2 regions of the Streptomyces broussonetiae genome follow, and region 1 is predicted to be linked to the other one. Evidence: riboswitches for the same ligand, from Rfam matches in the RefSeq annotation. Region 1 holds a riboswitch; the other holds the start of a gene.
The links. A riboswitch is a leader RNA that binds a small molecule or an ion and turns the genes downstream of it on or off. The one in region 1 is predicted to bind ZMP and ZTP.

Region 1 (4,405 bases):
AGCTGGCGGCGAGCGAGGGCTACGTCGCCAAGCCCCTGCTCGGCCGCGAGGGCGCGGGCGTCACCGTGCACCCACCGGGCGCGCCCGCCGTCCTGCGCGACGAACCCTGTTGCTACCAGCAGTTCGCCCCGCTGCCCGCCTTCGACGGCAACCACGTCGTCCTCGGCGCCTGGGTCGTGCGCGACGAAGCGGCGGGCCTCGGCATCCGCGAGTCGTCGGGCCTGATCACGGACGAGTACGCCCGCTTCGTGCCGCACGTGATCCTCTAGGCACCCAGTTCGTCCGCCAGCTGCTGCAGACCCCGGTCCAGGTCCGCCTCGCCGATCACCAGGGGCGGGGAGAGCCGGATGGTCGCGCCGTGGCTCTCCTTCACCAGCACCCCGCGTCCCATCAGCCGCTCCGCGACCTGCCGCCCCGTGCCGATCTTCGGGGCGATGTCGACGCCCGCCCACAGCCCGCGCCCGCGCACCGCCGTCACCGTGCCCGTGGCCGGCAGGGCCGCCAGCGTCCGGTGCATCCGCGCGCCCAGCTCGGCCGCCCGCGCCTGGAACTCGCCGGTACGCAGCATCGCGATCACCTCGAGTGCCACCGCGCAGGCCAGCGGATTCCCGCCGAACGTCGACCCGTGCTCGCCCGGCCGGAACACCCCGAGCACCGCCGCGCTCGACACCACCGCCGACACCGGCACGATCCCGCCGCCCAGCGCCTTGCCCAGCACGTACATGTCCGGTACCACGCCCTCGTGCTCGCACGCGAAGGTGCGTCCGGTGCGGCCGAGTCCCGACTGGATCTCGTCGGCGACGAAGAGCACGTTCCGCTCGCGCGTCAGCTTCCGCACCCCCGGCAGATAGCCCTCCGGCGGCACGATCACCCCGGACTCGCCCTGGATCGGCTCCAGCAGCACCGCGACGGTGTTCTCCGTCAGCGCCGCCCGCATCGCGGTCAGATCGCCGTACGGCACGATCTGGAAGCCCGGCGTGTACGGCCCGAAGTCCGCCCGTGCCTCCGGGTCGGTCGAGAAGCTGATCACGGTCGTCGTACGCCCGTGGAAGTTGCCGGAGGCGACCACGATCTTCGCCATCTCCGCGGGCACGCCCTTGACCCGGTACCCCCACTTCCGGGCCGTCTTCACCGCGCTCTCGACGGCCTCCACGCCGGTGTTCACGGGCAGCACCATCTCCATCCCGCACAGCTCCGCCAGCTCGGCGCAGAACGCGGCGAAGCGGTCGTGCAGAAAGGCGCGGGAGGTGAGCGTCACCCGCTCCAGCTGCGCCCGCGCCGCATCGAGCAGCCGCCGGTTGCGGTGCCCGAAGTTCAGCGCCGAATACCCGGCCAGCAGATCCAGGTACCGGCGGCCCTCGACATCGGTCAGCCAGGCCCCGTCGGCCGTGGCCACGACGACCGGCAGCGGATCGTAGGTGGGCGCACAGTGCGCGTCGGCGGTGGCGATGAGGTCGGCTGAAGCGGTCACGGCGTCTCCCGGGGACGAAAGGGACACGGGTACGAAAGGGGCGAAAGTGCCCTCCCAGGATGAACATGCCCCTCTTCCTGCCCTCGCTCGCATGGTGGACGCGGGATCTGCCCTCTCCGGCGTGCCCGGTAGGCTGATCAGCGGGCCGTGACTGGCGCGCTGGGATGGGACGGACCATCGGGGAGCGGCCTCAGCGGGAAAGTGCCGTGCGCCTGGGCCGAACGTGAACAACGTGAACGCTGTACGCACGCCGTCCGGAGGTCCTCATGCCAGAGCAGCAGCCCCTGTCCACCGAGTCCACCGCCTTCCGCGCAGCCCTCGACGTCATCCGCGCCGTCGAGCCGCGCGTCGCCGACGCCATCGGCCAGGAGGTCCACGACCAGCGCGAGATGCTCAAGCTGATCGCTTCCGAGAACTACGCCTCCCCGGCCACGCTGCTCGCGATGGGCAACTGGTTCAGCGACAAGTACGCCGAGGGCACGATCGGCCGCCGCTTCTACGCCGGCTGCCGCAACGTCGACACCGTGGAGTCCCTGGCCGCCGAGCACGCGAAGGAACTCTTCGGCGCCCGCCACGCCTACGTCCAGCCGCACTCCGGCATCGACGCCAACCTCGTCGCCTTCTGGGCCGTCCTCGCCGACCGGGTCGAGGTCCCCTTCCTGGAGAAGACCGGCGCCCGCCAGGTCAACGACCTGACCGAGGCCGACTGGGCCGAGCTGCGCCAGGCCTTCGGCAACCAGCGGATGCTCGGCATGTCCCTGGACGCGGGCGGCCACCTCACCCACGGCTTCCGCCCGAACATCTCCGGCAAGATGTTCGACCAGCGCTCCTACGGCACCGACCCGGCCACCGGCCTGATCGACTACGAGGCGCTGCGCGCCCAGGCCCGTGAGTTCAAGCCGCTCATCATCGTCGCGGGCTACTCGGCGTACCCCCGTCTGGTGAACTTCCGGATCATGCGCGAGATCGCCGACGAGGTCGGTGCGACCCTGATGGTCGACATGGCCCACTTCGCGGGCCTGGTCGCGGGCAAGGTCCTGACCGGCGACTTCGACCCGGTCCCGCACGCCCAGATCGTCACCACGACCACCCACAAGTCCCTGCGCGGCCCGCGCGGCGGCATGGTCCTGTGCGACGACACCCTCAAGGACCAGGTCGACCGCGGCTGCCCGATGGTCCTCGGCGGCCCGCTCCCGCACGTCATGGCCGCCAAGGCCGTCGCCCTCGCCGAGGCCCGCCGGCCCTCCTTCCAGGACTACGCCCGGCGGATCGTCGACAACTCCCGCGCGCTCGCCGAGGGCCTGATGCGCCGCGGCGCCACCCTGGTCACCGGTGGCACGGACAACCACCTCAACCTGATCGACGTGGCGACGTCGTACGGCCTCACCGGCCGCCAGGCCGAGGCCGCCCTCCTCGCCTCCGGCATCGTCACCAACCGCAACGCCATCCCGGCCGACCCGAACGGTGCCTGGTACACCTCGGGCATCCGCATCGGCACCCCCGCGCTGACCACGCGTGGCCTGGGTACGGCGGAGATGGACGAGGTGGCGGGCCTGATCGACCGTGTCCTGACGACGACCGAGCCGGGCACGACGAAGTCGGGCGCCCCGTCGAAGGCGGCCCACGTCCTGGACGAGAAGATCGCGGACGAGATCTCCCGCCGGGCGACCGACCTCGTGGCGGGCTTCCCCCTCTACCCGGAAATCGACCTGGGCTGACAGCCGCCCTGTGGGGCAGCACGCCAGGGGCGCGGGGCCGCATCAATATGCGGCTCCGCCGCGGGGCGCGACCGGCCCACCACGGTCCGCAGTCCCCCACGTACCCGAGCCACTCCCCACCTCACGGGCCGATCCCACCCCCGGCCTCTGAGAGAATGGGCAACATGGCCACCGCTGACCGACCTCGCGTGCTCTCCGGCATCCAGCCCACCGCCGGCTCGTTCCACCTCGGCAACTACCTCGGCGCCGTCCGCCAGTGGGTGGCACTCCAGGAGTCCCACGACGCCTTCTACATGGTCGTCGACCTGCACGCGATCACGGTCCCGCAGGATCCGGCCGACCTGCGCGCCAACACCCGCCTCGCCGCCGCCCAGCTGCTCGCCGCCGGCCTGGACCCGGACCGCTGCACCCTCTTCGTGCAGAGCCATGTCGCCGAGCACGCCCAGCTCGCCTGGATCATGAACTGCCTCACCGGTTTCGGCGAGGCCAGCCGCATGACCCAGTTCAAGGACAAGTCCGCCAAGCAGGGCGCGGACCGGGCGTCCGTCGGCCTGTTCACGTACCCGATCCTCCAGGTCGCCGACATCCTCCTCTACCAGGCCCACGAGGTACCGGTCGGCGAGGACCAGCGCCAGCACATCGAGCTGACCCGTGACCTGGCGGAACGCTTCAACGGCCGCTTCGGGCAGACGTTCACGATCCCGTCGCCGTACATCCTCAAGGAGACGGCGAAGATCTACGACCTCCAGGAACCGTCGATCAAGATGAGCAAGTCGGCGTCCACGCCCAAGGGCCTCATCAACCTCCTCGACGACCCGAAGGCCACCGCCAAGAAGGTCAAGAGCGCCGTCACCGACACCGACACCGTGATCCGCTACGACGTGGAGAACAAGCCGGGCGTGTCGAACCTCCTCACCATCTACTCCACGCTCACCGGCACGTCGATCGCCGAGCTGGAGCGGGAGTACGAGGGCAAGATGTACGGCGCCCTCAAGACCGACCTGGCCGAGGTCATGGTCGACTTCGTGACGCCGTTCAAGGAGCGCACGCAGCAGTACCTGGACGACTCCGAGACGCTCGACTCGATCCTGGCCAAGGGCGCCGAGAAGGCGCGCGCCGTCGCCGCCGAGACACTCGCGCAGGCGTACGACCGCGTGGGTTTCCTGCCGGCGAAGCACTGAACCGGCTGCCGCATCGGCAGAGCGCTGCACATCAC
Region 2 (4,405 bases), 2.9 Mb from region 1:
GCGCCGGCGAAGATGTGTTCCGTGGCGAGGCACACCCCGTGCCCGGCCGCCCGGTTGGCCACTGGTCCCCAGGAGCCGCCACCGAGTACCGCAGGTGCGAACTCCCTTGTCCCGGCGATGGGTTGGAGATAGACGCCGATGCTCGGCAGCCGCAGTCCCTCGGCGATCGTATGGCCGAGCGGGGCCAGCGAGGCGGACAGCAGCAGCGCCTCGCTGCCGTCGGCCGCCGTGAGCAGGTCCTCGGTCATCCGCCCGACCAGTCGGCGCGCCATGTCCGCCAGGCGCAGCAGTTTCCCGGCGTCGCTGGCACTGCGCTGCAGGCCGCGTCCGCGCGGGGACTCCAGCTCCGCCAGTGGATCGACGGGCAGGGAGTGGAACCGTACGCCCGACCCCGCCACCAGCGGCTCGAAGCGGGCATGGGTGACCAGGGTGACCTCGTGCCCGGCCAGCGCGAGGCGGTGCCCCAGCCCGGTGTAGGGGGCGACATCGCCCCGGGATCCGGCCGTCATGATCGCAATGCGCACAGTGACCCAGTATGGCGGCGCGGCGCCGACCGCGGGGCCCAACGGGCCGGACCGCGCGGCCGGTTCCCCCTCCTTCGGGTCGCAGACCTCGCGCCCGGGCGGGCTCTGCGGTCGGCGCGCGACACGTTCGGCACAAGCTGGTCGTCCACGGCGACAGGTGCCTCGACGCCTACGAGCCCGGCACCACCGACGGCACCACGGTCGTGATCGGGAACTGCAACGGCCGGGACGACCGGAAATGGTCCCGGACCTGGCCGCCCGGTGTCACGCGGTCGCCCTCCCGGCGGCCGCGACCGTCTGCTCCAGCAGGGTGGCGATGGTCATCGGGCCGACACCACCCGGCACCGGGGTGATCAGCGAGGCCCGCTCCACGGCCGAGTCGAAGTCGACGTCGCCGACGTTGCCCGGGTTGTAGCCCGCGTCGATCACGACCGCGCCGGGCTTGATGTCCTGCCCGCGGATCAGCCGGGGCCGGCCGACGGCCGCGACGACGATGTCGGCCTCGCGGACCGCCGCCGACAACTCCCGGGTGCGCGAATGGCAGTAGGTCACGGTCGCGTCCCGGGCCAGGAGCAGCATGCCCACCGGCTTGCCGAGAATCGCACTGCGGCCCACGACCACCGCCCGCTTGCCGGCGGGGTCGACGCCGTACTCGTCCAGCAGCCGCATGATCCCGCCCGGTGTGCAGGAGACGAAGCCCGGCAGGCCGAAGCTCATCGTGGCGAACGAGGCGAAGGTGACTCCGTCGACGTCCTTCTCGGGCGCGATCGCCTCGAACGCCGCCCGCTCGTCGACATGGTCGCCGACCGGGTGCTGGAGCAGGATGCCGTGCACGGCCGGATCGGCGGACAACTCCCGCAGGATGCCGACGAGTTCGGCGGTCGTCGTGGTGGCCGGCAGCGCCACGTGCCGGGAGGCGATACCGGCCTTGCGGCAGCGGTTCTGCTTCATGCGGACATAGGTCACGGACGCCGGGTCCTCACCGACCAGGACGGTCGCGAGGCACGGGGTGACACCGGTCCGGGCGGTCAGCTCGGCCGCCCTCCTCGTGGTGTCCTCGACGACACGGCGGGCGAGGGCGGTGCCGTCCATGAGACGGGCCTGGGTCATGCTGCACACTCCTGAGCGGATCGACTCTCTCGCCCAGGCGCGCGGCAACCGGCACGGGCCGCTCCCCGGTGGTACTCCACCTCAGCGCCAGTCACGGCCCGTGTACAGCCTAACCGAGCATGCGCAAGCTCCCGGTCCCGGTGCCGGCCGCGGACGCCTCAACGGCGCCGGCACGGAACGGCTCGACGGTGCCGGGAGCGTCGGCCGCTCGGCACGGGGCGTGGCCGCGCGGCCTTGAGCAGCGACCGCAGACGTATCCCTCCCAGGGCCGCATGGGCCGAGAAGGTCCAGGTCAGCCTGGAGGTGACCCGGACCCTCGCACCCTTCCTGCCGACGCCCGCCATATCGGGTACGCCTACTCGTCCCAGGCCTGGATGATCAGCTGGTCGGCGATCTTGCCGTCCCGCAACGTGACCATCGACTCGGCGAAGACCTTGGTGCCGTCGCCGTACTGGCACACCTCGCTGAAGGCGAGGTGGTCGCCCTGCAGGACGCACTGCTCGAGCTTGTGCGTCATGTCGCGGCTGTAGACGTCGTTCAGCAACTCGGCGATCTGGATCCGGCCGTGCAGCACCGTGGGATGGCTGGGCTGGTTGTTGTGGTCGACGATGCGGATCTGTGCCCCGTCGGCGTAGAGCGCGAGCAGGGAGTTGCCGGTGTTGCCCTCCACGGCCCGGCGCAGTGTCTCGATGTCGAAGGCGGAACCTGTCGCGATGCCCATGGTGACCTCCTCCAGGCGCCCGCGGCCCGGCGCGGAGCGGACCGCGCGGACTCCGTTCTTCGAGGCTCCTCCGGCCCGGCGGCCACGGCAAGCGCAGCCGGTGGTCTCCGCCTCACGGGTGAGCGGGGGCCGCCGACCGTGTCCGGCCGGGGCCCGGGCGCGTTGCTGAAGGCATGATCTCAACACGACGTATCGTCGCCGCCCTCGGCCTCGCCGCCGGGATCACGGGTCTCGCCGCCCCGCTGGCGAACGCGGCCGCCGAGAGCGCACCGCACACCGGGCTGATCAACCCCATGACCACGCTGGACTCGCTCACCGTCAGCGACATCCCGGCCGCGCACAAGAAGCAGGTCCCGCGGGTGTCCGAGCAGATGCGCGCGCTGAACCGGGTCAACCAGCTGAACAAGCTGAACGAACTGCACCAGGTCACCGACCTCGCGGCCCCCGTGACGGGCCTGGTCCCGGCCGTCGAGGGCTGATCCGACCCCGGTTGCGAGGGCCGTCCCCGTCGGTGGGGCGGCCCTCACCGCTGCCCGGGTCCGGGGCCTGCCGCCGGCTCCCGCCCCGCCCGCAGTACCTCCCAGTCCCGGGAGAACGCGAACGCCGCGCCCGTGCTCCCCGGCAGGCAGCCGGGCAGGAGGCGGACGAGCAGATCGCCCGGCCCCAGCTCGATCCAGGTGCGGACCCCGGTGCGGTGCAGTGCGCCGGCCATGTCCGTGAACGGCAGTGGGGCGCGTGGTACCCAGAACTCCGCCTCGGCGGTCTCGGCGCCCACCGGGCGGGCGGTGACATCGCACACGAGCGGGAGGCGCGGGGCCCGTGGGTGCAGCGTGGCAAGCGTACGGCCGTACGCGCCGAGGAGCCCGTCCATCCCGGGGCGCTCCGGTGCCGGTTCGGGCAGGGCGTCGAGGAGCCGGGCCAGAGTGCCGACCGCGTGGCAGGCCTCGGCCAGGGAGAAGACACCGGCGGCATACGCGGCGGCCATCCGCCCGGCCGCCTGACCGTAGACCACGTCCGGCCGGACGCCCCAGCTGCCCAGCAGCCGGTACTGCGCCGCCTGGAGCGCGAAGAGCGCCGGACCGGCGAACGACGCCCGCTCCAGCAGCGCCGCCGTGTGCGTGCCGTCGGCCGCGAACATCACGCCGCCCAGCGGGAGTTCGAGATACGGGTCGAGGCGTGCGCAGACGTCGTCCAGTGCCTCGGCGAACACCGGGCACTCCGCCCGGAGTTCACGCCCGGTTCCGGGCCGTGGCGAGGCATCGGCCGAGAACAGGAATGCGGTACGTCCGGTGCGGCCGTCAAGGAACATGCCCCCATTGAGGCACGGCGCGGCCGGGCGCACACACCAGGCAGACTCCCACACCCTGCAAAAAAATTGTCATCATGGAATGGCCATTTTCGGTCACATTCCAATGCGATGCGAAGCGACAGCAAAGGATTCCGATCCCCTTCCCCGGCTGCAGCCCCTCTGCCGGTGGCTGCCGGACCCGTGCGGCCGGAGGCCGGAAAGATCCACGACCACCGCCGTGGTCCGCCCCGCTACCGATCGGTCACGCGTAGGGTCGGCAACGAAGGCAATCGAAAGAAGGGGCCGGACCATGGCGCAGGAAGTACGCGGCGTGATCGCACCGGGGAAGGACGCACCCGTACGGGTCGAGACGATCGTGGTCCCGGACCCGGGGCCCGGCGAGGCCGTCGTACGCGTCCAGGCCTGCGGTGTCTGCCACACCGATCTGCACTACAAACAGGGCGGCATCACGGACGACTTCCCCTTCCTGCTCGGCCACGAGGCCGCCGGCGTCGTGGAGTCGGTCGGCGAGGGTGTCACGGAGGTGGCACCCGGTGACTTCGTCGTCCTCAACTGGCGTGCGGTGTGCGGCCAGTGCCGGGCCTGTCTGCGGGGCCGCCCCTGGTACTGCTTCGACACCCACAACGCCAAGCAGAAGATGACCCTGACCGATGGCACCGAGCTGTCCCCGGCGCTCGGCATCGGCGCGTTCGCCGAGAAGACGCTCGTCGCCGCCGGTCAGTGCACCAAGGTCGACCCGGC

Region 2: linked by a shared signal. The riboswitch ahead of GQF42_RS39540 (bifunctional 5,10-methylenetetrahydrofolate dehydrogenase/5,10-methenyltetrahydrofolate cyclohydrolase) and the one ahead of GQF42_RS26780 (glycine hydroxymethyltransferase) in region 1 are both predicted to bind ZMP and ZTP.

Annotation. Positions count from the first base shown of each region.
Region 1 is NZ_CP047020.1:5,769,585-5,773,989, forward strand. It holds gene GQF42_RS26770 (glutathionylspermidine synthase family protein) at 1-269, shown strand, start outside; gene rocD (ornithine--oxo-acid transaminase) at 266-1,471, opposite strand; ZMP/ZTP riboswitch at 1,609-1,696, shown strand; gene GQF42_RS26780 (glycine hydroxymethyltransferase) at 1,738-3,189, shown strand; gene trpS (tryptophan--tRNA ligase) at 3,354-4,370, shown strand.
Region 2 is NZ_CP047020.1:8,676,993-8,681,397, forward strand. It holds gene GQF42_RS39535 (glycosyltransferase) at 1-509, opposite strand, end outside; gene GQF42_RS39540 (bifunctional 5,10-methylenetetrahydrofolate dehydrogenase/5,10-methenyltetrahydrofolate cyclohydrolase) at 789-1,634, opposite strand; ZMP/ZTP riboswitch at 1,659-1,739, opposite strand; gene GQF42_RS39545 (nuclear transport factor 2 family protein) at 1,990-2,355, opposite strand; gene GQF42_RS39550 (hypothetical protein) at 2,529-2,834, shown strand; gene GQF42_RS39555 (acyltransferase domain-containing protein) at 2,879-3,664, opposite strand; gene GQF42_RS39560 (S-(hydroxymethyl)mycothiol dehydrogenase) at 3,954-4,405, shown strand, end outside.